4 regions of the Streptomyces sp. NPDC014894 genome follow, and region 1 is predicted to be linked to each of the others. Evidence: riboswitches for the same ligand, from Rfam matches in the RefSeq annotation. Region 1 holds a riboswitch; each other region holds the start of a gene.
The links. A riboswitch is a leader RNA that binds a small molecule or an ion and turns the genes downstream of it on or off. The one in region 1 is predicted to bind cobalamin.
Positions count from the first base shown of each region.

Region 2: another riboswitch for cobalamin. It lies ahead of metE (5-methyltetrahydropteroyltriglutamate--homocysteine S-methyltransferase); the one in region 1 lies ahead of ACF089_RS08450 (ABC transporter substrate-binding protein).
Region 3: another riboswitch for cobalamin. It lies ahead of ACF089_RS34730 (cobalamin biosynthesis protein); the one in region 1 lies ahead of ACF089_RS08450 (ABC transporter substrate-binding protein).
Region 4: another riboswitch for cobalamin. It lies ahead of ACF089_RS17525 (CbtB domain-containing protein); the one in region 1 lies ahead of ACF089_RS08450 (ABC transporter substrate-binding protein).

Region 1 is NZ_JBIBWD010000003.1:111,556-119,189, forward strand. It holds gene clpS (ATP-dependent Clp protease adapter ClpS) at 1-179, shown strand, start outside; gene ACF089_RS08435 (DUF2017 domain-containing protein) at 179-772, shown strand; gene ACF089_RS08440 (amino acid permease) at 1,360-2,826, shown strand; gene ACF089_RS08445 (Mov34/MPN/PAD-1 family protein) at 2,920-3,342, shown strand; cobalamin riboswitch at 3,335-3,482, shown strand; gene ACF089_RS08450 (ABC transporter substrate-binding protein) at 3,526-4,506, shown strand; gene ACF089_RS08455 (FecCD family ABC transporter permease) at 4,503-5,582, shown strand; gene ACF089_RS08460 (ABC transporter ATP-binding protein) at 5,579-6,352, shown strand; gene ACF089_RS08465 (putative leader peptide) at 6,422-6,526, shown strand; gene ACF089_RS08470 (MoaD/ThiS family protein) at 6,629-6,907, shown strand; gene ACF089_RS08475 (PLP-dependent cysteine synthase family protein) at 6,907-7,634, shown strand, end outside.
Region 2 is NZ_JBIBWD010000008.1:88,688-96,321, reverse strand. It holds gene metE (5-methyltetrahydropteroyltriglutamate--homocysteine S-methyltransferase) at 1-1,571, opposite strand, end outside; cobalamin riboswitch at 1,733-1,958, opposite strand; gene ACF089_RS20220 (alpha/beta fold hydrolase) at 2,009-2,734, shown strand; gene ACF089_RS20215 (isochorismatase family protein) at 2,617-3,129, shown strand; gene ACF089_RS20210 (ABC transporter ATP-binding protein) at 3,158-4,951, opposite strand; gene ACF089_RS20205 (ABC transporter transmembrane domain-containing protein) at 4,948-6,711, opposite strand; gene ACF089_RS20200 (AraC family transcriptional regulator) at 6,767-7,634, shown strand, end outside.
Region 3 is NZ_JBIBWD010000024.1:51,419-59,052, forward strand. It holds gene ACF089_RS34710 (alpha/beta hydrolase) at 1-90, opposite strand, end outside; gene ACF089_RS34715 (class II aldolase/adducin family protein) at 619-1,281, opposite strand; gene ACF089_RS34720 (anion permease) at 1,551-2,801, shown strand; gene ACF089_RS34725 (hypothetical protein) at 2,814-3,062, shown strand; cobalamin riboswitch at 3,382-3,521, shown strand; gene ACF089_RS34730 (cobalamin biosynthesis protein) at 3,728-4,696, shown strand; gene ACF089_RS34735 (cobyric acid synthase) at 4,693-6,318, shown strand; gene ACF089_RS34740 (putative cobaltochelatase) at 6,533-7,634, shown strand, end outside.
Region 4 is NZ_JBIBWD010000006.1:381,423-389,056, reverse strand. It holds gene ACF089_RS17545 (FAD-dependent oxidoreductase) at 1-960, shown strand, start outside; gene ACF089_RS17540 (SpoIIE family protein phosphatase) at 1,091-3,814, shown strand; gene ACF089_RS17535 (hypothetical protein) at 3,856-4,599, shown strand; gene ACF089_RS17530 (histidine phosphatase family protein) at 4,657-5,259, opposite strand; cobalamin riboswitch at 5,313-5,447, shown strand; gene ACF089_RS17525 (CbtB domain-containing protein) at 5,491-5,712, shown strand; gene ACF089_RS17520 (CbtA family protein) at 5,773-6,546, shown strand; gene ACF089_RS17515 (VOC family protein) at 6,881-7,273, shown strand; gene ACF089_RS17510 (DUF6597 domain-containing transcriptional factor) at 7,249-7,634, opposite strand, start outside.

The sequences.
Region 1 (7,634 bases):
CCTACGTCTTCCAGGCGTACTTCGGTTACTCCAAGGACAAGGCGCGCAAACTGATGCTCGACGTCCATCACAAGGGCCGCGCCGTGGTCTCCAGCGGCAGCCGCGAGGAGATGGAGCGCGACGTGCAGGCGATGCACGGATACGGACTGTGGGCGACCCTCTCCCAGGACCGCGACTGATGCCGGGACACTTCGAGCCGGTCCCCGGCGGGGGCGCGGCCATCGCGCTGGACGAGGTCGAGATCTCCATCCTGCGCTCGCTCGCCGTACAGCTCCTCGAACTGATCGGACCGGGCGACGAGCCCGTCGAGGGCGAGGACCCGCTCGCCGCGCTCTTCGCGGAGGGCCCGAGCGAGCCGCCCGCCGACCCGGCGCTCGCCCGGCTCTTCCCGGACGCCTACATCGACCCGGCGGCCGAGAAGCCCGACGAGGAGCTGGAGGCCGCCTCCTCCGAGTTCCGGCGCTTCACCGAGAACGATCTGCGGACCCACAAGCGCGACGACGCGGTCGCGGTGGTCCGCGGCCTCGACACGCTCACCGTGGACGCCGAGGGCGGCGCGGTGCTGAAGCTGACCGCCGAGGACTGCGTGCGCTGGCTCCGCTCGCTCAACGACCTCCGGCTGACGATCGGCACCCGTCTGGAGGTCAGCGACGAGGACGAGGGGGCCGGGCTGTACCGGCTGCCGGACTCGGATCCGCGCAAGCCGATGGTGATGGCGTACCTCTGGCTCGGCGTCCTCCAGGAGACCCTCGTCGAATCCCTGATGCCCTGACCGTCCGGGCCCCCAGGGCCCCCGCCCGGCCCCCGCCATGCCCGCCCGGCCCCCGCCCGGCCCGCCCAGCCTTCGCCGGGCGGCGCCCGGCGGCCCCGGGACGCCGCGCCCACCGCCCGGCCCGCGCGCCCGGGCGTCCCGGCGTCTCCCTGCCCGCGCGCCCGGGCCCGCCCCGCGCCCGGACGCCCCTGGAGCCCCCGCCCCGGCCCGCCTCCGAAGCCCGGCGCGAGCCCCCCGGGCGGCCCCGGACCACCCCCTGCCGCGACCACCGGCCACCCCTCGGTGAACGCTCAGCGGACGCTCAAATCCGGATAACGATCCCGTCACCACACCCGAACGCTTTGTCGTGTCGAGGGACATTTGTCCGCTTCTAGTGGTGGTCTGCGCCACACTCTTCCTCAGTGATCTCCGCGGCGACCGTGATAGATCTTCACGACCGCCAGGGGCGCCACCCATGCCCCTGGGGGCGCTTGAGCCGGCGGATCGCCGGTGGCACTCCATCCGTATCCGGGGGGATCAGGACCTGATCCGTGACCGCGCGCCAGTCGCAGCGGAAGCGGATCCGCATGGAGAAAGGGCGCACCACCATGACCTCAGTGCAGGTCGGCAAAGATGACGGGCACGACGGCAAGGGTGTCGCGGGGCTCACCGACACCACCGCGGGAGCCGACGGCGGACCCGGCGCGGACCAGGGCTACCACCGAGGACTGGGCGCCCGCCAGATACAGATGATCGCGATCGGCGGAGCGATCGGCACCGGTCTCTTCCTCGGCGCGGGCAAGGGCATCTCCAAGGCCGGCCCCAGTCTCATCCTGGCCTACGCCATCGCGGGCGTGGTCATCTTCTTCATCATGCGGGCCCTCGGCGAACTGCTGATGTACCGCCCGGTCGCGGGCTCGTTCTCCGACTACGCGCGGGAGTTCATCAGCCCCTTCGCGGGCTTCGTCACCGGCTGGACGTACTGGCTCTTCTGGGTCGTCACCGGAATGACCGAGGTCACCGCGGCCGCCTCGTACATGACCTACTGGTGGGACATCCCTCAGTGGATCTCCGCGCTCTGCTTCACGATCATCCTCTATCTGGCCAATCTGATCTCCGTGAAGGTCTTCGGCGAGATCGAGTTCTGGTTCTCGATGATCAAGGTCACCGCGATCATCGGCATGATCCTCATCTGCGCCGGAATCCTCACCATCGGCTTCTCCGACGCCGGGGACACCGCGTCCGTCAGCCTCCTCTGGGACGACGGCGGCTTCTTCCCCAAGGGCATCGGCGGCACCCTGATGACCCTCCAGATCGTGATGTTCGCCTTCCTCGCGGTCGAACTCGTCGGCGTCACCGCCGGTGAGTCCAAGGACCCCGAGAAGAACCTGCCCAAGGCGATCAACACCGTGCCGATCCGCATCGCGGTCTTCTACATCGGCGCGCTGATCATGATCCTCTCGGTGGTCTCCTGGACCAAGTTCCAGCCCGGGGTCTCCCCCTTCGTCGCCGCCTTCGACGAGATGGGCCTCCAGGTCGGCGCCGCCATCGTCAACTTCGTCGTGCTGACCGCCGCGCTCTCCTCCTGCAACTCCGGCATGTACTCCACCGGCCGGATGCTGCGCGACCTCGCGCTCAACTCGCAGGGCCCGAAGATCTTCACCCGGCTCACCCGGAGCGGCACCCCGCTGCTCGGCACCACCTTCTCCGCCGGACTGATGCTGATCGGCGTCTGGATCAACTACCAGTGGCCCGGCGAGGCCTTCCACAAGATCGTCTCCTTCGCCACCATCTCCGGCATGTGGGCCTGGATCATGATCCTCGTCAGCCAGATCCGCTACCGGGCCAAGGCCGACCGCGGCGAACTCCCGCAGTCCACCTTCCGCGCCCCCGGCGCCCCGTACACCAGCTACTTCGCCCTCGCCTTCATCGGCCTGGTGATCGTGCTGATGGGCGTCGACAAGGACGCCCGGATCTCCCTCTACGTCGCCCCCGTGTGGGGCCTGCTGCTCGGCGTCGCCTATCTGCTGCTGAAGCGCCGCAACCCGCAGGGAGACGCCTTCCGCAAGCGCTGACCGCCCCCCGGGGCCCAGCGCGGCGAAGGGGCGGGCCCGTACCGGACACCGGTACGGGCCCGCCCCTTCGCCGGTCTGTTTATCCTGATCGTCATGCTGACCCTCACACAGGCTCTCTTCGACCGGATCGTGGCGCACGCCCGCGCCGACCACCCCGACGAGGCGTGCGGCGTGGTCGCCGGCCCCGAGGGCAGCGGCCGTCCCGAGCGCTTCATCCCCATGCTGAACGCCGCCCGTTCGCCCACGTTCTACGAGTTCGACTCCGCGGATCTCCTCAAGCTCTACCGTGAGATGGACGACAACGACGAAGAACCGGTGATCATCTACCATTCGCACACCGCGACCGAGGCATATCCCTCGCGTACGGACATCTCGTACGCGAACGAGCCCGGCGCGCACTATGTGCTGGTCTCCACCGCGGACACCGACGCCGCCGGACCCTTCCAGTTCCGCTCCTTCCGCATCGTGGACGGAGAGATCTCGGAAGAGGAGATCAAAGTCGTTGACGCATACTGAGCCCTGACCGAGTTCCGACTCGGCTGTCTGAAAAGGGGCGGTGGGACTCAGGAAGCCGGTGCGACTCCGGCGCGGTCCCGCCACTGTGACCAGGCCCCGTGCCTGGCAGCCAGGAACTGACCTGCCGCCCTTCTCCCATCACCCAGGGGACGTGGAAATCCCCGGAGGAGGCCGTACCCCGTCATGTCCGGACGCCGTTCCGCCCACGCACTCATAGCCGCCGCCCTGCTGCTCCCGCTCGCCGCCTGCGGCTCCGACGGCGACGCCGGCGCCAAGACCGGCAAGCCCGCCGAGGCCGGCGGCTCCTTCCCGTACACCGTCGACAACTGCGGTGTGAGGACGACGTACCAGAAGGCCCCCGAACGGGCCGTCACCATGAACCAGCACGTCACCGAGATCATGCTGGAACTGGGCCTGGAGAAGTCCCTCGTCGGCACCGCCTTCCTCGACGACGAGGTCCTGCCGCGCTACAAGAAGACCTACGACGCCGTCCCCGTCCTCGCCGAGGAGTACCCCTCCAAGGAGAAGCTGCTCGCCGCCGACCCCGACTTCGTCTACGGCGGCTACGCCAGCGCCTTCGACCCCAAGGACGGGCGCACCCGGGACGAGCTGAAGAAGTCCGGCATCGACTCCCGGCTCAACATCGAATACTGCGCCGAGGGCCGCACCACCCTGGACGACGTCTACCGAGAGGTCGACGAGATCGGCCGCACCTTCGGCGTCGGCGACCGCGCCGAGAAGTGGGTCACGAAGGCCCGCGCCACCGTCGCCGCCGCCGAGAACGGACTGAAGGGCCGCGAGCCCCGGCCCGTCTTCGTCTACGACAGCGGCGACAAGACCGCCCAGACCGCGGGCGGCGCCGGCATCGGCAACGAGCTGATCACCCGCGCCGGCGGCCGCAACGTCTTCGCCGACGTCGACAAGGCCTTCGGCGACGCCACCTGGGAGCAGGTGGTGGCCCGCGCCCCCGAGATCGTCGTCATCCTCGACTACGGCTCCACCACCGTCGAACAGAAGAAGAAGCGCCTGCTCGACGACCCGGCCCTGCGCGACGTCCCCGCCGTCAAGAACAAGAAATTCGCGGTGCTGCCGCTCTCCGACGCGGTGCTCGGGGTGCGCGCTCCCGACGCCATCGCCAAGCTGGCGTCGCAGTTCGACCGGTGAAGCTCCTCCAGGCGCCGGCGAAGGCCCCCGCCGCGGCCGGGCCCGCACCGCGGCCGGGGCTCCGCTCCCGGCTGCGGTACGGGGCCGTCCTCACCGCGCTGACCGCCGCACTGGCCGCCGCCGTCATCGCGGGCCTCGGCCTCGGCTCCGTACGGATCCCGCCCGGACAGGTGATCGAGGCCCTCCTCCCCGGCGCGGAACCCAGCCCCTTCCGCACCATCGTCGTCGACGTACGGCTGCCCCGGGTCCTCCTCGGCGTCCTCGTCGGCTCCGGGCTCGCCGTCGTCGGCACGGTCCTCCAGGCCCTGGTGCGCAACCGGCTCGCCGACCCCTTCCTCCTCGGGATCTCCTCCGGCGCCTCCACCGGCGCGGTCGTCGTCCTCACCCTCGGCATCGGCGCCACCACCGCCGTCGCCATGCCCGTCGGCGCGTTCGCCGGAGCGCTCGGCGCGATGATCCTCGTCTACGGACTGGCCCGCCGCGGCGGCTCCATGACCGGCACCCGGCTGGTGCTCGCGGGGGTGACCGTCTCGTACATCCTCACCGCCCTCACCACCCTCGTCCTCGTCGCCTCCGCCCGGCCCGAGCACTTCCGCGAGGCGCTCTACTGGTCCCTCGGCGGCCTGGGCAGCGCCCGCTGGGACGTCCTCTGGGTGCCCGGCGCCGTCCTCGCCGTCTCCCTGCCGCTGCTGTTCGCCCTCGCCCGCCCGCTCGACCTGCTGCTCGTGGGCGAGGAGGGGGCCACCGTCCTCGGCCTGGACGTCTCCCGCTTCCGCGCCGCCGCCTTCGTCCTCGTCTCCCTGGTCACCGCCGTCCTCGTCTCCGCCAGCGGAGCCGTCGGCTTCATCGGCCTGATGGTGCCGCACGCCGCCCGGCTGCTGGTCGGCGCGACCCACCGGGCCCTGCTGCCGGTCGCCGCGCTCGGCGGCGCGGTCGCCCTCGTCGTCGCCGACCTCGCGGCCCGCACCGTCGCCTCCCCCCAGGACATCCCCGTCGGCGTCCTCACCGCCCTCATCGGCGGCCCCCTCTTCCTCTGGCTGATGCGCTCCCGCACCGCACAAGGAGCCGCCCTGTGAGCGCGTCCCTCACCCTGACCGGCATCACCTACGAGACCGCCGGCCGCACCCTGCTGCACGGCGTCGACCTCGACGCCCGCCCCGGCGAGACCGTCGGCCTCGTCGGACCGAACGGCAGCGGCAAGACCACCCTCCTGCGCTGCGTCTACGGCACCCTGCGCCCCGCCGCCGGACGCGTCCTGCTCGACGGCGACGATCTGACCGCCCTCGGCCCCAAGGCCCGCGCCCGGCGGGTCGCCAGCGTCCCCCAGGACAGCCCCGGCGAATTCGAACTCACCGTCCGCGAGATCGTCGCCATGGGCCGCGCCCCGCACAAACGCTTCTGGGAACAGGACAGCGCGAGCGACGCCGACGCCGTCGACGACGCCCTCGACCGGCTGAGCATCACCTGCCTCGCCGACCGGGCCTTCCCCTCCCTCTCCGGCGGGGAGCGCCAGCGGGCGCTCGTCGCCCGGGCCCTGGTCCAGCGGCCCGCGCTGCTGGTCCTGGACGAGCCCACCAACCATCTCGACATCCGCTACCAGCTGGAGATCCTCGGCCTCATCCGCGCCCTGGGCACCACCAGCGTGCTGGCCCTGCACGACCTCAACCTCGCCGCGTACTACTGCGACCGCATCCATGTGCTGAAGGCCGGACGCGTGGTCGCCTCCGGCACGCCCCACGAGGTGCTGACCTCCGAACTGCTCGCCGAGGTCTACGAGGTCGCGGCCGAGATAGCGGTCCATCCGGTGACCGGAGCCCCTGCCATCACCTACCTCCCTCCCGCATAGTGAACGGAATTCGTCCGGCATACGAGACCGTATTCCAGAACCCGGACCGGGAATCGATACGATGACCGCATGGTTCTCCACGACATGAGCGATACGACGCGAGGCGGCTCCGTGCTGCTCGTAGCGCGGCTCCATGTCGACCTGTGCCGCCTTGCCAGCGCGATGTGTCCCTGAGCACCGAAAGCCCCACCGCTTTCCCGGCTGCCGAGCCTCTCGACCGCGGCCCGCCGCGCACCCGCTCCTCGCCCTTCCGTCCTGACGACTGGAGTCCACGCCATGGCCATCGACGTCCGCATCCCGACCATCCTCCGGACCTACACCGACGGCGCGAAGGCCGTCCCCGGAAGCGGCGACACCATCGCCGATCTCCTCACCGACCTGGAGACCCGCCACCAGGGCATCCGGGAGCGCATCGTCGACGGCGACCAGCTCCGCCGCTTCGTCAACGTCTACCTGAACGACGAGGACGTCCGCTTCCTGGACGGCATCTCCACGAAGCTCTCCGACGGCGACACCGTCACCATCCTCCCGGCGGTCGCCGGCGGCATGTACTGATGCGTTACGACTCCCCGCTCGCCGCGGTCGGCAACACCCCCCTGGTCCGCCTCCCGAGGCTGTCCCCCTCGGACGAGGTCCGCGTCTGGGCCAAGCTGGAGGACCGCAACCCGACCGGCTCGATCAAGGACCGCCCGGCCCTCCACATGGTCGAACAGGCGGAGAAGGACGGCCGGCTGACGCCCGGCTGCACGATCCTGGAGCCGACCTCCGGCAACACCGGCATCTCGCTGGCCATGGCGGCCAAGCTCAAGGGCTACCGCATGGTCTGCGTCATGCCGGAGAACACCAGCGAGGAGCGCAGGCAGCTGCTGGCGATGTGGGGCGCGGAGATCATCCCCTCCCCGGCGGCGGGCGGCTCGAACACCGCGGTCCGCGTCGCGAAGGAGCTGGCCGCGGAGAACCCGTCGTGGGTCATGCTCTACCAGTACGGCAACCCGGACAACGCGGGCGCGCACTACGCCACCACCGGCCCGGAGATCCTCGACGACCTCCCGTCCATCACCCACTTCGTGGCCGGCCTCGGCACCACCGGCACCCTCATGGGCGTGGGCCGCTACCTCCGCGAACACGTCCCCGGAGTCCGCATCGTGGCCGCCGAGCCGCGCTACGACGACCTGGTGTACGGCCTGCGGAACCTGGACGAGGGCTTCGTGCCGGAGCTGTACGACGCCTCCGTGCTGACCACCCGCTTCTCGGTGGGGTCGGCGGACGCGGTCGCGCGCAC
Region 2 (7,634 bases), on a different contig from region 1:
ACCCAGCCGTGCTGGGTGGCGAGATAGCCGGTGAGCTGCTCGGCGAAGTACTGGACCATGTCATTGCGCTCGGGCTCGCCGTGCACCAGTACGTCGATGCCCGCCTTCTCCTGGAAGGCGAGGACCTCGCGGATCTCGTCCTTGATGCGCTCCTCGTACCCGGGGGTGTCGATGCGCCCGGCGCGCAGATCCGCGCGCGCGGTGCGCAGCTCGTTCGTCTGCGGGAACGAGCCGATGGTGGTGGTGGGCAGCAGCGGCAGCCGGAGCAGGTCCCGCTGGGCGGCGGTCCGCTCGGCGTACGGCTGGGAGCGGCGGCCGTCGGCGTCGGTGACGGCCGCGGTACGGGCGCGTACCGCCGGGTCGTGGGTGAGGGCGGATCCGGCGCGGGAGGCCAGATCGGCCCGGTTGGCGGCGAGTTCGGCGGTGATCGCGCCGGTGCCCTGGGCCAGTCCCTTGGCGAGGGTGACCAGCTCGGCCGTCTTCTGCCGGGCGAAGGCGAGCCAGCGGGCGATCTGCGGGTCGATGTCGCGTTCGGCCCCGGCGTCGAGGGGGACGTGCAGCAGGGAGCAGGAGGCCGCGACGTCGACGCGGTCGGCGAGACCGAGCAGGGTGCCGAGGGTGGCGAGGGACTTCTCGTAGTCGTTGATCCAGATGTTGCGGCCGTTGACCACGCCCGCGACCAGGCGCTTGCCGCGCAGTCCGCCGACGGCGGCGAGATCGTCGAGATTGCCGGCGGCCCGCTCGGTGAAGTCGAGGGCGAGCCCTTCGACGGGGGCCTTGGCCAGTACGGGCAGGGCCTCGCCGAGGCGGTCGAAGTAGGAGGCGACCAGCAGTTTCGGACGGTCGGTCAGTCCGCCGAGGTCGCGGTAGGCGCGGGCGGCGGCGTTCAGCTCGGCCGGGGTGCGGTCCTGGACCAGGGCGGGCTCGTCCAGCTGGACCCACTCCGCGCCGGCCGCGCGGAGATCGGCGAGGACCTCGGCGTACACCGGCAGCAGCCGGTCCAGCAGGGTCAGCGGTTCGAAGTCGGCGGCGACGCCGGGCGCGGGCTTGGCCAGCAGGAGATAGGTGAGGGGGCCGACGAGGACCGGGCGGGGGGCGAGCCCGAGCGCGAGGGCCTCCGTCAACTCGGCGACCTGCTTGGACGGGTCGGCGGTGAAGACGGTGTCGGGGCCGAGTTCGGGCACCAGATAGTGGTAGTTGGTGTCGAACCACTTGGTCATCTCCAGGGGCGCGACGTCCTGGGTGCCGCGCGCCATGGCGAAGTAGCCGTCGAGGGCGTCCGCCGCGACGGCGGCGCGGTGCCGCCCGGGGACAGCCCCGACCATGACACTGGTGTCCAGCATGTGGTCGTAGTACGAGAAATCGCCGGTCGGCACCTCGTGGACGCCGGCGTCGGCCAGCTGACGCCAGTTCGTCCGGCGCAGATCCGCCGCGGTCTCCCGGAGGGCGTCGGCGGTGACGCGGCCCTTCCAGTACCCCTCGACGGCCTTCTTCAGTTCCCGGTTCTGGCCCTGGCGGGGGTAGCCGTACACGGTGGCCCGTGCTGCCGCGGCTGCGGACTTCGCTGTCACGGAACTCTCCTTCGCGAGATGTCTCCTGTGGATCCCGGTGACGGGACGAGGAGGCGAAGGGAGGACACATCGGACGGACCCGTGCCGCGCAGGGCGCGGTCGTCCGCCGGATATGGTCGCCGACCCGCCCACGAGGTCACCGGGATATCCGCACACGAACGGGTCGTGCGCGGACAGCGGGCAGGTCTTCGGACTCGCGGGCCCGCCGTCCGGTCTCCCGGTCGGCACCTACTGGCCGTCGCTTCCCAGATCCGTTTCCCGGATCCAGTGCGTATGACGGCGGTCGTTCCCACTCACCGCTGCGGGGCAGTCCCGGATTTCCACCGGGTTCCCTCTTGCGACGCGTCTGTCTGGCGGACAGGGCGAACCAGCTGCACCGGTCAGCGTAGAGGGATCGCGTGCCTTCGGACAGTGCTGTTCACATTCCGGACCGTGACATGAGACACGGATGGTTCGGGATTGGCGGCGGCCGACCCGCGCCGAGCAGGCCGGATCGGAGGGGGGAGGGCTCGCCGCGGGCCGCTCGTACGGGGCGCTCGTCCGGGCGGACGAGCACGGTGGTCCACGACCGCGGCGGCCTCGGCCGGAGCCGCCGGGACCCGGCGGCCCGGGCCCTCGACAGGATGGCCGAGGACCTGACGGACCTTCTCGACCGCCTCGGCCCCGGGCCGTTCGTCCTCGTCGGCCACAGCTGGGGCGGGCCGCTCGTACGCCTCGCCGCCGGGGCCGCCCCCGAACGCGCAGCGGACCTCGTGCCGGCCGACCCCGCCGACGAAGCCCGCGATCTGTTCTTCGAACGCTCCGTCCGCCGACAGGAGAGGATCGGCCGGCCGGCGGGCTGCTCGCCCCCGCCCACCGCACGATGCTCGACGCGCTGCCCGAGGACGCCGCCGCCGACATGCGCCGGGAGGGCTTCACCGTACGGGCGACGCGCACCCGGGCCGCCGCCCCCGCGCACCGATCGCCCGGGTCGCCCGGCCGCGTTCCCCGCCGACGCGCGCGGCCGGAGGGATAGGCTCGCGGGATGCCGGAGACCGCGCTGCTCATCATCGACATGCAGATCGCCCTGTTGGCCGACGCCCATGACGCCGACGGCTGTCTCTCCCGGATCGCCGGCCTCGCCGGCCGGGCCCGCTCCGCCGGGACGCCCGTCGTCCATCTGAGGCAACGCCTCGACGCCTACCCCGTGCCCGCCGAACTCCGCGACATCCACCCGGCGGTCGCGCCCCGGCCGGGCGACGCCGTCCTCGACAAGGACAGCGCCGACTCCTTCCTCGGCAGCGGCCTCGGCGACCTGCTGCGCGGACGGGCGGTGCGCCGGCTGGTCGTCACCGGCTTCGCCACGGAGTACTGCGTCGACTCCACCGCCCGGGCCGCTCTCTCCCTCGGCCACGATCTCGTGCTGGTCTCGGACGGACACACCACACCGGTACGCCCGGTGGGCGTCGTGCCGACCGCGGCCCAGGTCGTCGAGCACCACAACACGACCTTCGCCACCATCCAGTACCCCGGACGCTCGATCCGGGTGACGCCGGCGGCGCGGGTCCGCTTCGACTGACCGCCGGGGGCCCGGGGGCCGCGCCCGCTCAGCGGCCGCGCTCCCACGCCTCCCACAGCCGCGCGTACCGCCCCCGCGCCCGCACCAGCTCCGTATGCGTCCCGGACTCGACGGCCCGGCCGTCCTCCATGACGACGATGCGGTCGGCCCGCGCGGCCTGGCCGAGCCGGTGGGCGATCACGATGGCGGTACGGCCGGACAGCGCCGAGGCCGCCGCCCGGTCGAGCAGACCCGCGTCCGTGCTCCCCGCCTCCGCCGTGGCCTCGTCCAGGACCGCGACCGAGGGGGCGGCCAGGGTGAGCCGGAGCAGCGCCAGATGCTGCGACCGCGCGGCGGTCAGCTCGTGGCCGCCCGCGCCGACCGGGGTGTCGAGTCCGGCGGGGAGCCCGTCGATCCACTCCGCGCCGAGCCGCGCGGCCGCCGCCCGGATCCGGTCGTCGTCCGCGCCGGGGGCGAAGAGGCGCAGATCCTCCGCGACGGTCCCGTCGAAGACATGGACCTCCTGGCTCACCAGGACGGTCCGGGCGCGCCCGGCCGGTGACGCGGCCCGCGCGCCGTCGATGACGATCTCGCCGCTGTCCGGGCTCAGCACACCGGCGACGAGCTTGGCGAGCGTCGTCTTCCCGGCCCCGCTGGCCCCGACGATCGCGACGGTCTCCCCGGGCTCGACGGTCAGCGAGACCCGGTCGAGCGCGAGCCGGCCGGGACCGTATCCGTACGAGACCCGGTCGAGGACGACCCGGCCGCCGCCGGACGGGCCGGGCGCCGGCGGGGGGCAGGCCGCGGGCGGCTTCGGCAGGGCGGTGACGCCGACGAGACGCGCCAGACCCGCCCCGGCGTCCTGGAGTTCGTCGACGTTCGAGAGCAGCACGCCCACCGGGCCGAACAGCTGGTGGAAGTAGAGGGCGGCGGCGGTGGCCGCGCCCAGGCTCACCGCGGAGTCCATGACCAGCCGGTGGCCGACCGCCAGCACGGCCGCGAGACCGATCAGCTCGGCGACGTTCAGCAGCCCGTAGAAGCCGTTGCGCAGCCGTACGGCGTCCAGCTCATGGCCGATGGCGCGCTCGGAGGAGGCCGCGATCCGGGCGAGCCGCCGGCGCTGACTCCGGAGGGCGGCCACCGTGTCCGCGCCGTTGAGGGTCTCCACGATCTCCTGGCCGCGAGCGGCCTCGGCGCTGTGCAGCTCCCGGTACACCGGACCCGACCGGGCCAGGAAGCGCCGCAGCGCCACGTACTGGAGGGGCGCTGCGGCGAGCACCGCGAGGGCGAACCGCCAGTCGATCGCCCCGATCCCGATCAGGGTGAGCGCGATGGTGAGGAACGCGGAGACGAAGGCGGGCAGCACCCGTCCGATGACGGTGTTGACGGCCTCCGCGTCGCCCGCGACCCGGGACACGAGATCGCCCGTCCCCGCCTTCTCCACCAGGGCGGAGGGCTGGGCGACCGCCGTGGCGAAGACGTCCTCGCGCAGCTCGGCGAGGGCGTGCTGCGCGGTGCGGGCCAGCAGCAGCCGCCCCCACCGGCCGAGGCAGGCGCTCAGCAGCGCCGCCGCGAGCACCCCGCCGGCCGGCAGGAGCAGCTCGTGCCGGGGCCGCTTGGCGATCACGATGTCGACCATCACGCCCAGCAGGGCGGGGGCCGCCAGCGCGGACGCGGCGGCGGCGAGCAGCACCACGACGGTTCCGGCGAGACGGGCCCGGTGGGGAGAGAGGAGGCGGAGGGCGCCGCGGGCGGTCTCCCGGGTGGAGGCGACGGGCAGCGGCGCCGGTCCCGCGCCGTCCGCCGCCGTGCGGTCCCCGGGCTCCGTCGGTGTGGTGGTCATCGCGCGGTCACCCGGTCCTGGTGCGTCCCGGCCGCCGGCCCGGACGGCTCCGGGGCCTCGTGGACCCGGTCGCAGGCGCCGAGCAGGGCGGGGCTGGTGGTGACGAGGACGATCGCCCGGTCGCCGAACCCGCGCAGCGCCCGGGCGATGCGGTCCTCCGTGACGCTGTCGACGGAGGTGGTGGGCTCGTGCAGGACGAGGACGGGCTGCGGCTGGTGCAGGGCCCGGGCGAGCAGCAGCCGCTGCCGCTGGCCGCCCGACAGCAGCCGGCCCTGTTCGCCGACCTCGGAGGCGGTTCCGTCCGGCAGATGGGTGAGCACGTCGTCCAGTCCGGAGGCGGTGAGGGCGGCCGGGTCCACCGCCTCGGCGGCGAGATTGTCGGCGACGGTGCCGGTGAACACGGCGGAGTCGTGCGGCGGTGCGAAGACGGTACGGCGCGCCTCGTCGGGGGAGAGCCCCGCGACGTCCCGGCCGCGCAGCAGATACCGGCCCGGCTCCGGGACCCGCCGGCAGGAGATCAGTTCGGCCAGCTCCCGGGCGGTCTCACCTTGGGCGCGGATGCCGACGACCTCGCCCGGCCCGGCGGTGACGGCCGGGCCGTCGTCCAGCCGCAGGGCGAGGAGCGGGCCGTCGGAGGGACGCTCCTCGGTCCCGTCCTCGGGGCCGGCGGTCCGGTCCGGGGGAGCCGCGGACGGCTCGGGGAACCGGTGGGGGACCGCGAGGAGTTCGGCCAGTCTGCGGGCGGAGCCGCGTTTGGAGGCGACGGCCGCGCCCAGGAATCCGAGGGTCTCCATCGGCCCGGCGACCACCTGGGCGAGACCCACGGCGGTGACGAGATTCCCGACCGTGATCGACCCGTCCAGCGCCATGAAGCCCGCGACCAGCGCGATCCCGGCCAGGGCGACCCCGGAGAGCGCGGAGTTCAGCGCGGACAGATCCGCCAGGGAGCGGATCCGGCGCAGCGCGGCCCGCGCGGACTCCTGGCTGGCGTCCCGGTAGCGGTCCGCCGCCGTGCCCTCGGCCCCGAAGCCCTTGAGCACCCGCAGCCCGCCGGTGAAGTCGGCCGCCAGCGCGCCCGCCCGGGCGGCCCCGCGCTGCTCGGCGTACACCCGCCGCTCCAGCGGTCCGCTCAGGAGATGGAGCGCCAGCAGCTGGACGGCCGCGACCGCCAGGACGAGGGCGGCGAGCTGCCAGGAGATCAGCAGCAGGGCGGCCGTCGCCGTGAGCAGTCCGGCGAGCGCGCCGCCCTGCTCGGCGAGGACCCAGGCGAGGCCGGAGACGTTCGACGCGTCGGAGGTGGCGACGGTGAGCACATCGCCGGGGGAGCGTCTCGTGGCCATGCCCCGGGGGTGCAGCACCCGGCCCGCCGCCAGCAGCCGCAGCTCGTGCTCTCCGTAGGAGTAGACGTGCGTGGTGAGGCGGGAACCCGTCCGCCAGCAGAGGATCAGCAGGGCGAACAGGAGGGCGAGCGCGGACAGCAGGCTCAGCAGCGCGCCGGTGTCCCCGGTGCGGACGGCCCGGTCGATCACCACGCCGATGAGGACGGGGACCATCGCCTCCGCGACCTGGTGGCCCGCGAATCCGGTGCCGGCGACGCCGAGACGCCGACCCCGGCCGGACCCGAAGGACCCGTGCCGGATCAGCGCGCCCGGGCTCGCCGGACCGCCGTCGGGAGGGGCGGGCCGTGGTGCGCCGGTGCGGTGTCCGGGCGGTCGCGGCCCCGGGGAGGCGGGGGCGGGGCGGGTGTCGGGAGCGGTCACCGCCTCACGCTAGGAAGGCCGGGGACGAGTACACAAGCAGGTAACGTGACACGCTATGACGGTAAAGCGACAAAGGGCTTCGGCGGTGCGCCTCTGGGGCGCGCCCACGCTGGAGCCCGACGAGTGGACCGCGTACGTGCCCGGCGGGGAACGGCAGGTCGAGGATCCCTGGCTGCTCACCACCAGCACCTTCACCGCGCGCGAGCCGATGGAGTGGGAGAAGATGTCCCACCCCGAGCCGGAGCTGCTCTGGTCGAGCACCGGCAATGTGACGGTCGAGGCTGCCGGGCATGTGTGGCTCGTCCCGCCCGCGCTGGGGATATGGCTGCCCGCGGGCATGCCCCACCGGGTCAAGGCGAGCGCGGGCGCGGTCACCTACGCCACGTATCTCAATCCCGGCCTCGTCCAGACGTCCTGGCACACCGTCACGGGCATTCCGATGAGTCCGCTGCTGCGCGAGATCCTGCTGCACAACCAGCGGGAGGCGATGCCGGAGGACGCGCGGCTGCGGCTCCAGCAGGTCGGGGTGGACCTCGTCAGACCGGTCCAGGCCACCTCGCTCGACATCCCGCTGCCCAAGACCCCGGAGCTGCGCTCGATCGCCGAGCGGATCATCGCCGATCCGGCGGACGACCGTACGACGGAGGAGTGGGCGAGGGAGCTGGGGCTGAGCGGCCGCACCCTGATGCGCTGGTTCCAGCGGGACACCGGCGTCAGCCTCACCCAGTGGCGCATCCTCGTCCGGGTCCGGTCCGCGCTGATCGACATCGCGGCCGGCAAGCCGGTGGTCTCGGTGTCGCGCCGGCTCGGCTATGCCAATCCGAGCACCTTCATCGATCTCTTCCGCCAGGTCACGGGCCATACGCCCGCGGCCTACTTCCGCTCGGTGAGCGGGCTCGACGATCCGGCGCGGGCAGCTCCTC
Region 3 (7,634 bases), on a different contig from region 1:
GTCGCTCGCGTAGCGGCCGGCCGCCGCCGCGGCCGCGCCGACGCCGATCAGGGTGGTGACGGCCGCTGCCGTCGCGATAGCCGGGCGCACCGTTCCAGTGTCGGCGCGGCGGTGCGGGGCTGCCAGTGGACGGCGGCCGACGGTGTGGCCGCCCGGGCGGGCGGCCCCGGCGGGCGGGACCGTCCTGGGCGCGGCACCGGGGACCGCCGTCCACCGACAGGCGGAGCCGGGGGCCGCCGTCCGGGCGGGCGGAGCCGGGGGCGCGAGCCGGGACCGGGGGCGGGCCTGGCCGTACGGGGGCGGACCGGGGTCGGCCCGCTCCGGCCCGGGGCGATCGGGGCCCGGGGCGGGCGGATCGGGGCGTCAGGACGCTCCGGAACCGGGCCGGGGCGTCAGGACGGGACTCGGGCCGAGCCGGACCGGCCTCGACGCGGGCCGGGGCCCGGCCGGGCGCGGGCCGCGCCGGCCCCGCGAGCCGCCCCGCGCCGGACTGCCTCCGCACCCGGCTGCCGCGCATCGGACTCCCCGGGCCGGACTCCCCCGCGCCGGACCGGACCCGACCCGGGCCTGGTCCGGCCCGAGTCAGGCTCGGCCCAGGCCCGGGGCGGCAGGCCCGGGTCAGCGGCGCTGGCCGTAGCCGCGGAACTGCTCGGCGGCCTCCGCGAGCTGGTCCTCGGAGAGCAGGGAGGGGCTGTGACCGGGCACGGAGGCCGCGGTGAGCCAGAGGCGGCACATCCACTCCAGCTGCGCGGTGCGGTCGTAGGCCTGGTCCAGGCTCTGCCCGTGGGCGACCGTGCCGTGGTTGCGGAGCAGACAGGCGGTGCGCCCCTCCAGGGCGCGGAGCATGTTCGCGGCCAGGGCCTCGGTGCCGTAGAGGGCGTACGGCGCGACGCGGACGGGACCGCCGAGCGCGGCGGCCATGTAGTGGACGGGCGGAAGCTCGGGCACGAGGGTGGAGACGGCCGTGGCGTGCACGGCGTGGGTGTGGACGACGGCGAGGGCGTCGGTGTGCCGGTAGACCTCCAGATGGAGCGGCAGCTCGCTGGTGGGCTCCAGGTCGCCGAGGACCCGTTTGCCCCGGAGGTCGACGACGGTCGCGTCCTGCGGGCCGAGCCGGTCGTAGGGCACCCCGCTGGGGGTGACCAGGACGAGCGGGCCGAGCCGGGCGGAGACATTGCCCGAGGTGCCCACCACCAGGCCCTCCGCCGCCGTTCTGCGGGCGGTGGCGACCACGCCCCGCCATGCCTCGTCGATCGCCTTCTGGGACACCTGTTCGGTCATACGGCGATCCTGTCAGGAGCGGGCCCCCGATCACAGAGGGCCACCGCCGGGCCACGGAGGGGAGGACCGGACAGATTGCCGGAAAGAGTGATGAAAGGCACTTCAAGGGGCGAGAAGCCGGGCGCGAGAGCCCGTCCCGCGCCCGCGAGGCGTAAGCGGAGCACGAAACCTCACATGGGGACACCCTGAATCCGGCCTCAGTTCACCTTCCGTTCACCCAGGTTACTTACGTTCGCCAGGCCACTGACGTCCATAGATTGCCTGGGTAAATGGAACACATCACGCTGCTGCTCGCGATTGTGATCGTGACGGCTCTCGTGTTCGATTTCACGAACGGTTTCCACGACACCGCCAACGCGATGGCGACGACCATCTCGACCGGCGCCATGAAGCCCAAGTCCGCGGTGGCGATGTCCGCCGTGCTCAACCTCGTCGGCGCTTTCCTGTCGGTGGAGGTCGCCAAGACGATCTCCAGCGGCATCGTCAACGAGTCAGGCATATCCCCAGAAGTGATCTTCGCGGCGCTCGTCGGCGCCATCCTCTGGAATCTCCTGACGTGGCTGGTCGGCCTGCCGTCCAGTTCCTCGCACGCCCTCATGGGCGGTCTGATCGGCGCCACCGTCGCCTCGGTCGGGTTCAGCGGCGTCAACGGCGGCACCGTCGTGACCAAGGTGCTGATCCCCGCCATCGCGGCCCCGCTGGTCGCGGGCATCGGCGCTTACCTGGCCTCCCGGCTGACGTACAAGATCGGCAAGAACGCCGACCCGAAGTCCACCGCGAAGGGCTACCGGGCCGGACAGATCGCCTCGGCGGGCCTGGTCTCCCTGGCCCACGGCACCAACGACGCCCAGAAGACGATGGGCATCATCACGCTGGCGCTGGTCGCCGGCGGTGTGCTCAACCCCGGCTCGAACCCGCCCATGTGGGTCATCGTCTCCGCCGGTGTCGCGATCGCCCTCGGCACCTACCTCGGCGGCTGGCGCATCATCCGCACCATGGGCAAGGGCCTCACCGACCTTCAGCCGCAGCAGGGCTTCGCCGCCCAGTCCAGCGCGGCCAGCGTCATCCTCGCCTCCTCCAACCTCGGCTTCTCGCTCTCCACCACGCACTCCTGCTCCGGAGCGGTGATGGGCGCCGGCCTCGGCCGCAAGGGCGGCGTGGTCCGCTGGTCCACCGCCACCCGGATGTTCGTGGCCTGGGGTCTGACCCTGCCGGCCGCCGGTCTGGTCGCCGCGGGCTCGGAGTACGTGACCAAGCAGGGCGACTGGGGCGTCGCCGCCGTCGCGATCTTCCTGGTCGCCTCGTCCGCCGCCATCTGGATCTACTCGCGCCGCCAGGTCATCGACCACACCAACGTCAACGGCGAGGAGGGCGACGAGCCCGGCGTCGTGACCGAAGCGATCAACGCGGTCACCCCGCCGCCCGCCGGCACCCCCGCGCAGGACGACCTCAAGACGACCATCGCGGCTCCCTCGGCCGCCGCCCCCGAATCCGGCCCGGCCAGCCCGGCCGCGGTGTAAGGACAGATCAGCATGAACATCGACTGGGCAGCTCTCGGCTCCGTCTTCGGCGTGAGCCTCGTGGCCACCGTCGTCCTCGTGGGCCTGTTCACCCTCGGCATCGTCGGTCTGAGCAAGCAGCAGCCGGCCGCCGGGTCGACGACCGGCGGCACGGCGACCGGCGGCGGCGCGTCCGTGGCCCTCGCCCGTGTCGGCGCGTACATCTGCTTCGCGCTCTGCGTGGCGGCGATCACCTACGGGATCTACCTCATCGTCGACTGACGGCGTCCCCGGACCGTGCGCGGGCCCTGCCCGCCGCACCGAGGACTCCGTCGTCACCAGCTCTTTCACCGGCCGGGCCGGACCACTCCCACGGGGGCGGTCCGGCCCGGTCGCGTCGGTGCCGGGACCGTTCGCGGGGCCGGACGGGGCCGCTCCCGGGCCCGGCGGGGGCCGGTGTCGGGCCCGGCGGGGACCGGTGTCGGGCCCGGCGGGGACCGGTGTCGGGCCCGGCGGGGACCGGTGTCGGGCCCGGCGGGGGCCGGTCCGGGGTGTGGGGCTGAGCACACTGTCCCATCGCAGGTCAACAGCAGGTTGACGGCTGTTCTCGCAGCGTGGTGGACTGCCGGGGCCATTACGGCGGCAGCAGAGGAAGCCGGTGCAAATCCGGCGCGGTCCCGCCACTGTCACCGGGAGGAATCCCGGGAGCCAGGAACTCTCGCCGCCGCATCACGTCGAACCAGGGCGCGGACACCCTGAGTGAGGACATATCGCCATGCCCGGCCGCGGTTCAGCCCCTGCCCCGAGTACGCCTCGCACTCCCCCGGCTCCCCCGGCGACCTCTCCCGCTCCCCCGGCGACCTCTCCGGCACCCCCCGCTTCGTCCTCGGCTCCCCCGGCTCCCCCGGTTTCCCGGGCCCTCCGGAACGAGACCGCGGCCTGACCCCATGCGTGCCGACCGGATATTCGTGTACGGCGCCACCGCCGGCCTCCTCGGCGACCTGCTGCTCGGCGATCCCCGCCGGGGGCACCCGGTCGCCGCGTTCGGGCGGGCCGCGGGCGCCGTCGAGCGCGCGCTGTGGCGCGACCACCGGGGCTGGGGCGCGCTCCACACCGCCGTCTGCGCCGGAGGCGCCGCGGCGGCCGGGGCGCTGCTCGCCCGTGGGACGCGCGGCCGTCCCGCGCTGTCCGTCGCGCTGACCGCCGCCGCCACCTGGACCGTCGTCGGCGGCACCTCGCTGGGCCGCGAGGCCCGGACCGTCGGGGCGGCGCTCGCCGACCGGGACCTGGCCGCGGCCCGGGAACGGCTGCCCCATCTCTGCGGACGCGATCCGCAGGCCCTGGACGAGGCCCAGATCGCCCGCGCCGTGGTGGAGTCCGTCGCCGAGAACACCTCGGACGCGGTCGTGGGGGCCCTGGTGTGGGGGGCGGTCGCGGGCGTTCCCGGGCTGCTCGGCTTCCGCGCCGTCAACACCCTGGACGCGATGGTGGGCCACCGGTCCCCCCGCTACCGGCGGTTCGGCTGGGCCTCGGCCCGGCTGGACGATCTGGCCGGCTGGCCGGGCGCGCGGCTCACGGCCGCCCTCGCCGTCCTCGCGGGCCCCGACCCACGCGGGGCCGTACGGGCCTGGCGGGCCGACGCGCGCCGGCATCCGAGCCCCAACGCCGGTCCGGTCGAGGCGGCCTTCGCCGGAGCGCTCGGCGTACGGCTCGGCGGCACTCTCGCGTACGGCGGCCGGGTCGAGCACCGGCCGGTGCTCCACGGCGAGGGCCGGGCCGTGGAGGTCCCGGACATCGAGCGCGCGGTCCGGCTCTCGCGCCGGGTGAGTCTGCTCGCGCTCGCCGCGAGCGCGGCCGGACGGCTGGCGTTCCGGCAGATCACGGCGGTCCGCCGCCGGCAGGGAGGGATCCGATGACCGAGCGCGGACAGACCGGGGGCGGGCGTACCGGAGGCGGACGTACCGGGAACGGGCGTACCGGCGGCGGGCTGCTGGTCGCGGGAACGACCTCGGACGCGGGCAAGAGCGTCGTCACGGCGGGAATCTGCCGCTGGCTGGTGCGGCAGGGCGTCAGCGTGGCCCCCTTCAAGGGGCAGAACATGTCGCTCAACTCCTTCGTGACCCGCGAGGGCGCGGAGATCGGCCGGGCCCAGGCGATGCAGGCCCAGGCGGCGCGGGTCGAGCCGACCGCGCTGATGAATCCGGTCCTGCTCAAGCCGGGCAGCGACCGCAGCAGCCAGGTCGTGCTGATGGGCAAGCCGGTGGGCGAGCTGAGCGCCCGCGGCTACCACGGCGGCCGGCAGGAGACGCTGTTCGAGCCCGTCGTGGAGTGCCTGGCCGAGCTGCGGCGCTCCTACGACGCCGTGATCTGCGAGGGCGCGGGCAGCCCGGCCGAGATCAACCTGCGGCGCACCGACATCGTGAACATGGGCATCGCCCGGGCGGCGCGGCTGCCGGTGCTCGTCGTCGGGGACATCGACCGGGGCGGGGTCTTCGCCTCCTTCTTCGGCACGACGGCGCTGCTGAGCGCCGAGGACCAGCGGCTGGTGGCCGGTTATCTGGTCAACAAGTTCCGCGGCGACGTCTCGCTGCTGGAGCCGGGCCTCGACATGCTCGAAGGGCTCACCGGGCGGCGGACGTACGGGGTGCTGCCGTACGCGCACGGGCTCGGCATCGACGAGGAGGACGGGCTGCGGGTCTCGCTGCGCGGGACGGTGCGCGAGTCGGCCGTGGCCCCGCCGGTCGGCGAGGACGTGCTGCGGGTGGCGGTCTGCGCGGTGCCCCTGATGTCCAACTTCACCGATGTGGACGCGCTGGCCGCCGAGCCGGGCGTGATCGTCCGATTCGTCGACCGGCCGGAGGAGTTGGCGGACGCGGATCTGGTGATCGTGCCGGGAACCCGGGGCACGGTCCGGGCGTTGGAGTGGCTGAGGGAGCGGGGCTTGGCGCGGGAGCTGGCGCGCAGGGCGGCCGAGGGGCGTCCGGTGCTGGGGATCTGCGGCGGGTTCCAGGTGCTCGGTGAGCACATCGACGACGAGGTCGAGTCACGGGCGGGTTCCGTGACCGGTCTGGGACTGCTGCCCGTACGGGTGCGGTTCGCGGCCGAGAAGACCCTTGCGAGGCCGACGGGCACGGCGCTGGGCGAGCGCGTGGAGGGGTACGAGATCCACCACGGCGTCGCCGAAGTGCTGGGCGGGGAGGCCTTTTTGAGCGGCTGCCGGGTGGGTGAGGTCTGGGGCACCCACTGGCACGGCTCCTTGGAGAGCGACGGCTTCCGCAGGCAGTTCCTGAGACGGGTCGCGAGCGCCGCCGGCCGGCGTTTCGTGCCCGCTCCGGACACGTCCTTCGGAGCGCTGCGCGAAGAGCAGCTGGATCGGCTCGGCGACCTCGTGGAAGAACACGCGGACACGGACGCGCTGCTGCGGCTGATCGAGCAGGGCCCGCCCGCGGACCTTCCCTTCATCGCGCCCGGAGCGCCCGCGATGCCCGCGGCGCGCACGACCGCCGGAGCGCCCGGACGATTCGGAGGCCCCGTATGAGCACAGCGCTGTCCTTCCCGGCCGCCGCCGCGAGTCCGCTCGGGGACGGATTCCGCGGCGGATCCGGCTCCGGCCCGGGTCCGGATTCCCGTGCGGCTGCCCGTCCGTCCCGCCGGCCGCTTCCCCTTTCGATCCCCCTTCCGTTCCCCCTTTCGTTTCCCCCTTCGCTTCACCCCGCGTTTCCGTGTGCGCCCGTGACGACCGAGGAGCCCGTATGAGCACGCCCTACCCGTTCACCGCTGTCGTGGGGCAGGACGATCTGCGGCTCGCGCTGCTGTTGAACGCGGTGTCGCCGCGGGTCGGCGGGGTGCTGGTGCGCGGGGAGAAGGGCACGGCCAAGTCCACCGCCGTACGCGCCCTGTCCGCGCTGCTGCCCGAGGTCGCGGTCGTCGCGGGGTGCCGGTTCTCCTGCGATCCGGCCGCGCCGGACCCGGAGTGCCCCGACGGGCCCCATGGGCCGGGCGGGGCCGCCGCGCGGCCCGCGCGCATGGTCGAGCTGCCCATCGGCGCGTCCGAGGACCGGCTGGTGGGAGCGCTGGACATCGAGCGCGCGCTGGCCGAGGGCGTCAAGGCCTTCGAGCCGGGGCTGCTGGCCGACGCGCACCGCGGGATCCTCTATGTGGACGAGGTGAATCTGCTCCACGACCATCTGGTGGACGTGCTGCTGGACGCCGCCGCGATGGGCGCGTCCTATGTGGAGCGCGAGGGGGTGTCGGTCCGGCACGCCGCGCGTTTTCTGCTGGTGGGCACGATGAACCCGGAAGAGGGCGAGCTGCGGCCGCAGTTGCTCGACCGGTTCGGCCTGACGGTGGAGGTCGTCGCCTCCCGCGAGCCCGATCAGCGGGTCGAGGTCGTCCGTCGGCGGCTGGCGTACGACGACGATCCGGCCGGCTTCACCGCCCGCTGGGGCGAGGACGAGAGGGCGCTGCGGGAGCGGATCATGGCGGCCCGGGCGCTGCTGCCCGAGGTGCGGCTGGGGGACGCGGCGCTCCGGCAGATAGCGGCGACCTGTGCCGCCTTCGAGGTGGACGGGATGCGGGCGGACATCGTGATGGCCCGTACGGCCTGTGCGCTGGCCGCCTGGGCGGGGCGTACGGATGTCCTCGCCGAGGATGTGCGGCAGGCGGCCCTGCTGGCCCTTCCGCACCGGCGGCGGCGCAATCCGTTCGACGCGCCCGGTCTGGACGAGGAGAAGCTGGACCGGACGCTGGAGGAGTTCGGGGAGGACGAGCCCGAGCCCGACCCGGAGCCCGATCCCGATCCCGACCCCGGTGAGGGTCCGGAGGGCGGCCCGGACGGCGGCGGTCCCGGCGGCG
Region 4 (7,634 bases), on a different contig from region 1:
GGGGCGCTGCTGCCGGTGGACAACCGGGAGCGCTGGGTCTTCCACGCGCCGTGGAGTCCGGAGCGCGGCGAGACGCTGGAGGACTTCACCGACGAGCGCTGCCGGGATCACATCCGGGCGGCGGTGGGCGCTCCGGGCCTGGATGTGGAGATCACCGGGAAGGCTCCGTGGCATGCCGCCGAGCGGGTGGCGCGGCGGTATTCGGTGGGCCGGGTGTTCCTGGCCGGGGACTCGGCCCACGAGATGTCGCCGACCGGCGCTTTCGGCTCCAACACCGGTATCCAGGACGCGCACAATCTGGCCTGGAAGCTGGCGGCGGTGCTGAAGGGCTGGGCGGGCGCGGGGCTGCTGGACAGTTACGGCGAGGAGCGGCAGCCGGTGGCGAAGGCGACGGGCGAGCGGGCGTCGGCGCGTTCGGCGGAGCACAGCCATCCGGGGTACGCGGCTCCGGTGACGCCGGGCGGGCGGCAGGGCGGGGTGCTGACGGTGGCGATGGGGTACGGCTATCCGCGCGGTGCGGTGATCGGCGTCGATCCGGCGCGTCCGGTGGTGCCGGAGCGGATGGCGCTGACGGGGGAGCCGGGGACCCGGGCGCCGCATCTGTGGGTGCGCAAGGAGGGGGTGCGGCTGTCGACGCTCGATCTGTACGAGCGTTCACTCGTCCTGCTCTGCGGGGAGGGGGCCGTCTGGCGGGACGCGGCGCACAAGGCGGCGGCGCGGCTGTCCGTACCGCTGGACGTGTACGCGATCGGGGACGGGCCGCTGGCGGATCTGGTCCCGGAGGAGGGGTGCGACTGGACCGGGACGCACGGCACGACGGCGGAGGGCGCGCTGCTGGTACGGCCGGACGGGTTCGTGGCCTGGCGGTCGGCGGGCGGCGCGCTGGACGGCGAGAAGGCGGTCGCGGAGGCGTTGGCGCAGGTGCTGCGGCTGGGGTCGTCGGGCTCTCATCAGGACTGATTCCCCGTCGGGCGGGCAGCCGGGAGGTCACGCGCGTCGGGGGGATTCGGGGAAACGCGTTACGTGTGTGACCTCCGCGTTCTACCGTGCGCGGATAGCCCGCCGGGTACGGGAGGTGTACAAAGAAGACATGGCCGAACGTTACGGTCGCCCACGCTCGGTCTTGCGCATGCGGACTGTCGCCGGGCAGGTCTTTCTCCTCCAAGTGGCGATCGTGCTGTTGCTCGTCGGCGCGAGCATCGTCGCGCTCGTCCTCCAGTCGCACGCCGACAGCGAGCGGGAGGCCCTCAACCGGTCGACGGCGGTGGCCCAGACCTTCGCCGACTCGCCGGGCATGGACGCGGCGCTGCGCAGCCGCGATCCGTCGGCGATCCTCCAGCCGAGCGCCGAGGACGCCCGCAAGGACGCCGACGTCGACTTCATCGTGGTGATGAACACCGACGGCATCCGGTACACCTCCCCGCTGCCGAGCGAGATCGGCGGCCGGTTCGTCGGCGACATCGGGCCCGCGCTCGACGGCGAGGTGATCACCCAGCGGGTGCCGAGCAATCTCGGCCCGCTGATCCAGGCGGTGGTGCCGGTCTTCGACCGGCGCGGCACGGTGATCGGGGTGGTGTCCTCCGGGGTCACCGTGGAGCGGGTGAGCGGGGCGGTGGAGGACCAGTTCCCGCTGCTCTTCGGGGCCGCCGCGGTGGTGCTGCTGCTGACCACCGGGGGGACGGCCCTGGTCACCCGGCGGCTGCGGCGGCAGACCCATGGGCTCGGTCCGGAGGAGATGACCCGGATGTACGAGCACCATGACGCGGTGCTGCACGCGGTCCGCGAGGGGGTGCTGATCGTCGGGGAGGACGGGCGGCTGCTGCTCGCGAACGACGAGGCGCGCCGGCTGCTGGAGCTTCCGGTGCGGGTGGAGGGCCGGCTGGTCACGGAGCTGGGGCTGGATCCGCAGACCGCGCGGCTGCTGGCGTCGGGCGGGACGGTGACCGACGAGGTGCACCAGGTCGGCGACCGGCTGCTGGCGGTGAATCAGCGTCCGGCGAGCCGGGACGGCAGTCTGCTGGGGAGTGTGGCGACCTTCCGCGACACCACGGAGCTTCAGGCCGTCAGCGGCCGGGCGGAGGTGGCGCAGGGGCGGCTGAAGCTGCTGTACGACGCCGGTACGGAGATCGGGACCACGCTGGACGTGGTGCGCACCTGCGAGGAGCTGGCCGAGTTCGCGGTGGGCCGGTTCTGCGACTACGCCACCGTCGATCTGGTGGAGCGGGTGCTGCGCGGCGAGGAGCCGGTGTCGACGGGCGCGGGCGAGGACATGCGGCGGGTGGCGGCGGCCGGTCTGGGCGAGACGACGGCGCACTTCCGGCTGGGCACGACGATCCGCTATCTGCCGACGACCCGGATGGGCGCGGGGCTGAGCGAGGGCGAGGCGATCCTGGAGCGGGATCTCGGCGCGTACGCGGGGTGGGAGCAGCAGTCGCCCCAGCGGGCCGAGCAGCTGGTCGAGGCGGGTTTCCACTCGATGATCGCGGTGCCGCTGCGGGCGCGCGGGGCGATTCTGGGCGTGGCGATGTTCTGGCGTTCGCGCACGTCGGAGGCGTTCGAGGAGGAGGACCGCTCGCTCTCCGAGGAGCTGGTGGCGCGGGCGGCGGTGAGCGTCGACAACGCCCGCCGCTACGACCGTGAGCACACCATGGCGGTGACCCTTCAGCGCAGTCTGCTGCCGCGCGGGCTGCCGGAGCAGACGGCGCTGGACATGGCGTACCGCTACCGTCCGGCGCAGGCGGGGCTGGGCGGGGCCGGCGGGGTGGGCGGGGACTGGTTCGACATCATTCCGCTGCCGGGCGCGCGGGTGGCGCTGGTGGTGGGCGATGTGGTGGGCCACGGGCTGCACGCCGCCGCGACGATGGGTCGGCTGCGTACGGCGGTGTACAACTTCTCCACGCTGGACCTGCCGCCGGACGAGCTGCTGTGGCATCTGGACGAGCTGGTGGTCCGGCTGGACCAGGACGAGTCGGCGAGCGGGCCGGACGTCCAGGTCACGGGTGCGACCTGTCTGTACGCGATCTACGATCCGGCCTCGGGCCGCTGCACGGTCGCGCGGGCGGGGCACCACCGGCCGCTGGTGCTCCACCCGGACGGGACGGCGTTCTTCGCGGATGTGCCCGGCGGTCCGCCGCTGGGGCTGGGCGGGCTGCCGTTCGAGACGCTGGAGCTGGAGCTGCCCGAGAACAGCAGTCTGGTGCTGTTCACGAAGGGTCTGGTCGAGGACCGGGACCGGGACATGGACGAGGGGCTGGCGCTGCTGCGGGAGACCGTGGAGGGGCATGCCGGGCGGACCCCGGACGAGACCTGCGAGGCGGTGCTGGGAGCGCTGCTGCCGGAGCGTCCCCGGGACGATGTGGTGCTGCTGGTGGGGCGGACCCGGATGCTGGACTCGGGAGAGGTGGCGGAGTGGGACGTCCCGTCGGATCCCTCGGCGGTGGGCGAGGTGCGGAACGCGGTCACCCATAAGCTCGGCGAATGGGATCTCGGCGAAGAGGCGTTCACGACGGAGTTGATCCTGAGCGAGCTGGTCACCAACGCGATCCGGTACGCGATCGGACCCATCCGGGTGCGGCTGATCCGCGACCGGACGCTGATCTGCGAGGTGTCGGACCACAGCAGCACCTCGCCGCATCTCCGGCAGGCGGCGAGCACCGACGAGGGGGGCCGGGGGCTGTTCCTGGTGGCCCAGTTCGCGGACCGGTGGGGGACGAGGTACACGCCGGACGGGAAGGTGATCTGGACGGAGCAGCCGATCGCCGAGGAGGAGACGGAGCCGGAGAGCGCGGCGGCGCCCGGGGACGGGGTCCGATAGCGCTGTGGATCGGCGGTCCGCCGGGCGCGGGGAAGACGACGGTGGCCCGGCTGCTGGCGCGCCGGCACGGTCTGCGCCGGTACAGCGCGGACGCGCACACCTGGGGGCACCGGGACCGGGCGCTGGCTGCGGGTCATCCGGCGGCGCTCCGCTTCGAGTCGCTGTCCCCCGGGGAGCGCTGGTCCCGGCCGGGCGGGGAGCTGCTCGCGATGTCGCTGCACCATGAGCGCGGTCCGATGATCGCCGACGATGTGCGGGGGCTGCCGGCGGCTCCCGCCGTGGTGGTGGAGGGCACCCCGGTCACCCCGCCCGTCGCCGGGGTCCACGCGCTGTGGCTGCTGCCGACGCCCCGGGTGCAGCGGCGCAGGCTGGCGGAGCGGGGGCTGGGCGAGGGCGCGCTGGAGCTGTACCGGCTGCTGGTGCGGGAGATCGGCGCCCAGGTGACGGAGTACTCCGGCGCGCGGCTGGCCGTCGACGGCGACCGGGGCGTACGGGAGACCCTCGCCGCGGTGGAGGACCACTTCGCCGAGGCCCTGGCCTCGGCTCCCCGCGAGACGACCGCGGCCGGCCGGGCGGGGCTCGCCCGGTACGCGAACGAGGCGCTGGCGGGCCAGTACCGGGGGTACTTCGGCCGGCCGTGGGCGCGGGGGGACGCGGGGGCGACGGTGGTGGCGTTCGACTGCGAGTGCGGGGCGGCGGACTGCGAGGAGGACGTGGCCCTGCCCCGGCGCGACTTCGGCGTCTCCCCCGTCCTGGCCCCGGGCCACGCCGCGCCGGGAGCGTGAGCCCGCCGGAGCGACGGCCCGCGGGCCCGTTCTCGGGCGCGGACCGGCGACGGCGCCTCAGCCGTCCTGTCCCGGCGGGGCGTCCCCGGGGGCCTGGAGGCGGGCGCCGCAGTGGAGGTTCCAGTGGGGCGGGGTGCGGGTGGTGAGTTCGGTGAGGGCGAGGGGGGCGATGTCGAGACGCCAGAAGGTCTGCGGGGGGAGGGCGAGGGCGTGGACGAGGGCGGCGCGGACGACGGCGGGGTCGACCACGGCGAGGAGCCGGCCGGGGGCGGCGGGGAGGCCGTCGAGCCACGCCCCGACCCGGGTGCGGAGCGCGGTCAGCGACTCCCCGCCGTGGGGCGCGGCCGAGGGATCGGCGAGCCAGCGCGCCACCGCGTCCGGTTCCGCCGCGCTCACCTCCGCGAGGCTCCGGCCCCGCCAGCGCCCCATGTCCCAGTCGGCCGGCGCGTCCTCCCCCGTCACCCGCAGCCCCAGCGCCAGAGCGGTCCCGCGACAGCGCTCGGCGGGCGCGCAGACCGCCCGGTCGACCCGGGGCAGCGCCCCGGCGGCGGCCCGCGCCGCGCGCAGCCCCGCCGCGTCCGGCGGCTCGTCCACGGGGAATCTGGCCCCGCGCAGCGCCGCCGTGGTCACGGGCGCGACCAGCATCAGCCGCAACGTCATTCCCATCCCCTCCCCGAATCCATCAGTTTCGGCCAACTCACACCATGGCGGCGCACGCTCCGAACCGGTACGGTCGCGTGGACATGACGAAAGTGTGATGGAAGTCCGGTGAGATTCCGGCACGGTCGCGCCACTGTGTACCCGCGGTTTCGCGGGAAGTCAGACCCGCCGCCTTCGTCGTAGGCACCAGGCACCACGACCGGGACGCGTGTTCCCCCAGGAGGTTTCGCCATGGCTCATTCCACCGTGCCCGCCGCTCCCGCCGCCGCACCGGCGCTCCCCCCTCTCTCGCTCAAGGAGATCGCTCCCTGGGCCGTGTTCGTCGGCGTGCTGGCGCTGATCCTGCTCTATTTCGTCGGCGCGGAGCAGGGCGCCACCTCCCTGATCGCCGGGGAGACGGTGCACGAATGGGTCCACGACGGACGGCATCTGCTCGGCTTCCCCTGCCACTGAGGGCGGTCGCGAGCCCCCAGCACCGCCGTTTCGCCCGGATCCAGTCACAGGGGAACGTCCATGAACTCCATATCCGTCAGAGCCCTGCTCGTCCGCGGCATGCTCGCGGGCCTGATCGCCGGGGCGGTCGCCGCGCTCGTGGCGTACGTCCTCGGCGAGGGCCCGGTGGACGCGGCCATCGCGTTCGAGGAGAGCCACAGCCATGAGCACGGCGGCGAGGAACTCGTCAGCCGGGCCGTGCAGTCCACGGCCGGGCTCGCCACCGCGCTCCTCCTCTTCGGGGTGGCCGTCGGCGGTGTGGCGGCCCTCGCCCACGCCACGGCCCTCGGCCGCATCGGCTCCTTCGGCCCGCGCGCCACGGCCGCGCTGATCTCCCTCGGCGGGCTGCTGACCGTCTACGTCGTGCCCTATCTGAAGTACCCGCCGAACCCGCCCGCGGTCGGCGACCCGGAGACGATCGGCCGGCGGACCGCGCTGTACTTCCTGATGGTCGTGCTCAGTGTGCTGCTGGGGGTGGCGGCGGTCATCCTCGGGAAGCGGCTGGCCCCCCGGCTGGGCAAGGAGAACGCGACGGTGGCGGCGGCGGCCGCGTTCGTGGGCGTCGTGGCCCTGGCGTACGCGTTCCTGCCGTCGTTCGACGAGGTCCCGAAGGGGTTTCCCGCGGCCGTGGTCTGGGACTTCCGGCTCGCCACCCTCGCGATCCACGTAACGCTCTGGACCGTCTTCGGACTCACCTTCAGCCACCTCGCGGGCCGCCTCCACACCGGCCCGACACCGGCGAGGCGGGACCACTCACGCGCGTCCGTCGCACAACCCGGCCCGTCCGCCGATTGAGGACGGACCGGCATTTCCAGCCCGTCCGGCGATTGAGGACGAACCCGAGCCACGGAATCCCGCAGCCGACCGCACCGCCACACCAGGGCTCCGCCCCACACCCCGCGCCTCAAACGCCGGCGAGGCTGGATTCCCCCCAACCCGCCCGGCACACAACCCAGCCGCGCGGCACACAACCCCAGCCTGCCCGGCGATTGAGGACAGACCAGCATTTCCAGCCCGTCCGGCGATTGAGGACGAAGCCGAGCCACAGGAACCCGCAGCCGACGAGCCCCCCACCCCCTTGTCCGATTCATTCAAGACCCCCCACCCCCCTGCGGCCTACGGTGACCCCATGACTCCACGACTCGACGCGATCGGCGTCGTCACCTCCGACATGGCCGCCTCACTCGCCTTCTACCGCCGCCTCGGCCTGGATCTCCCGGCCGACGCGGACACCGCGCCGCACGCGGAGATCGCGCTTCCGGGCGGGATCAGGGTGCTCTGGGACACCGAGGAGACGGTGCGCTCCTTCGACCCCGGGTGGACGCGGCCGTCGGGCGGCGAGCGGGTGGGACTCGCCTTCCGCTGCGACAGTCCGGCGGAGGTGGACTCGGTGTACGCGGAGCTGGTCGCGGCGGGCCACCGGGGCCGTCTGGAGCCGTGGGACGCGGTCTGGGGCCAGCGGTACGCCATCGTGCTGGACCCGGACGGCTGCGGGGTTCAGCTGTTCGCCGACGCCACATAGGCGCTGAGCGTGACACCGGCCAGCTCCCGCATCTCCCGGGCGAGATGGGCCTGGTCGGCGCAGCCCGCGGCGAGCGCGGCCGCCGCGTACGGCGTCCCCTCCCACACCAGCGCCAGCGCGCGCTGGAGCCGCAGCACCCGGGCGAGGGTCTTGGGGCCGTAGCCGAAGGCGCGCAGGGAGCGGCGGTGCAGCGAGCGGGGGCCGAGCCCGACGGCCTCGGCCGCGGCGGCGACCGTGGAGCCGCTCTCCAGCTGTCGTACGACAGCGGCGAGCAGCGGATCGGGGGGCCGGACCGCGGTCCGCGCCCGGCGCAGCGCGAGGGCCTCCAGCTCGGCGCCAGGGTCGGCCGCGCCGTCGATCC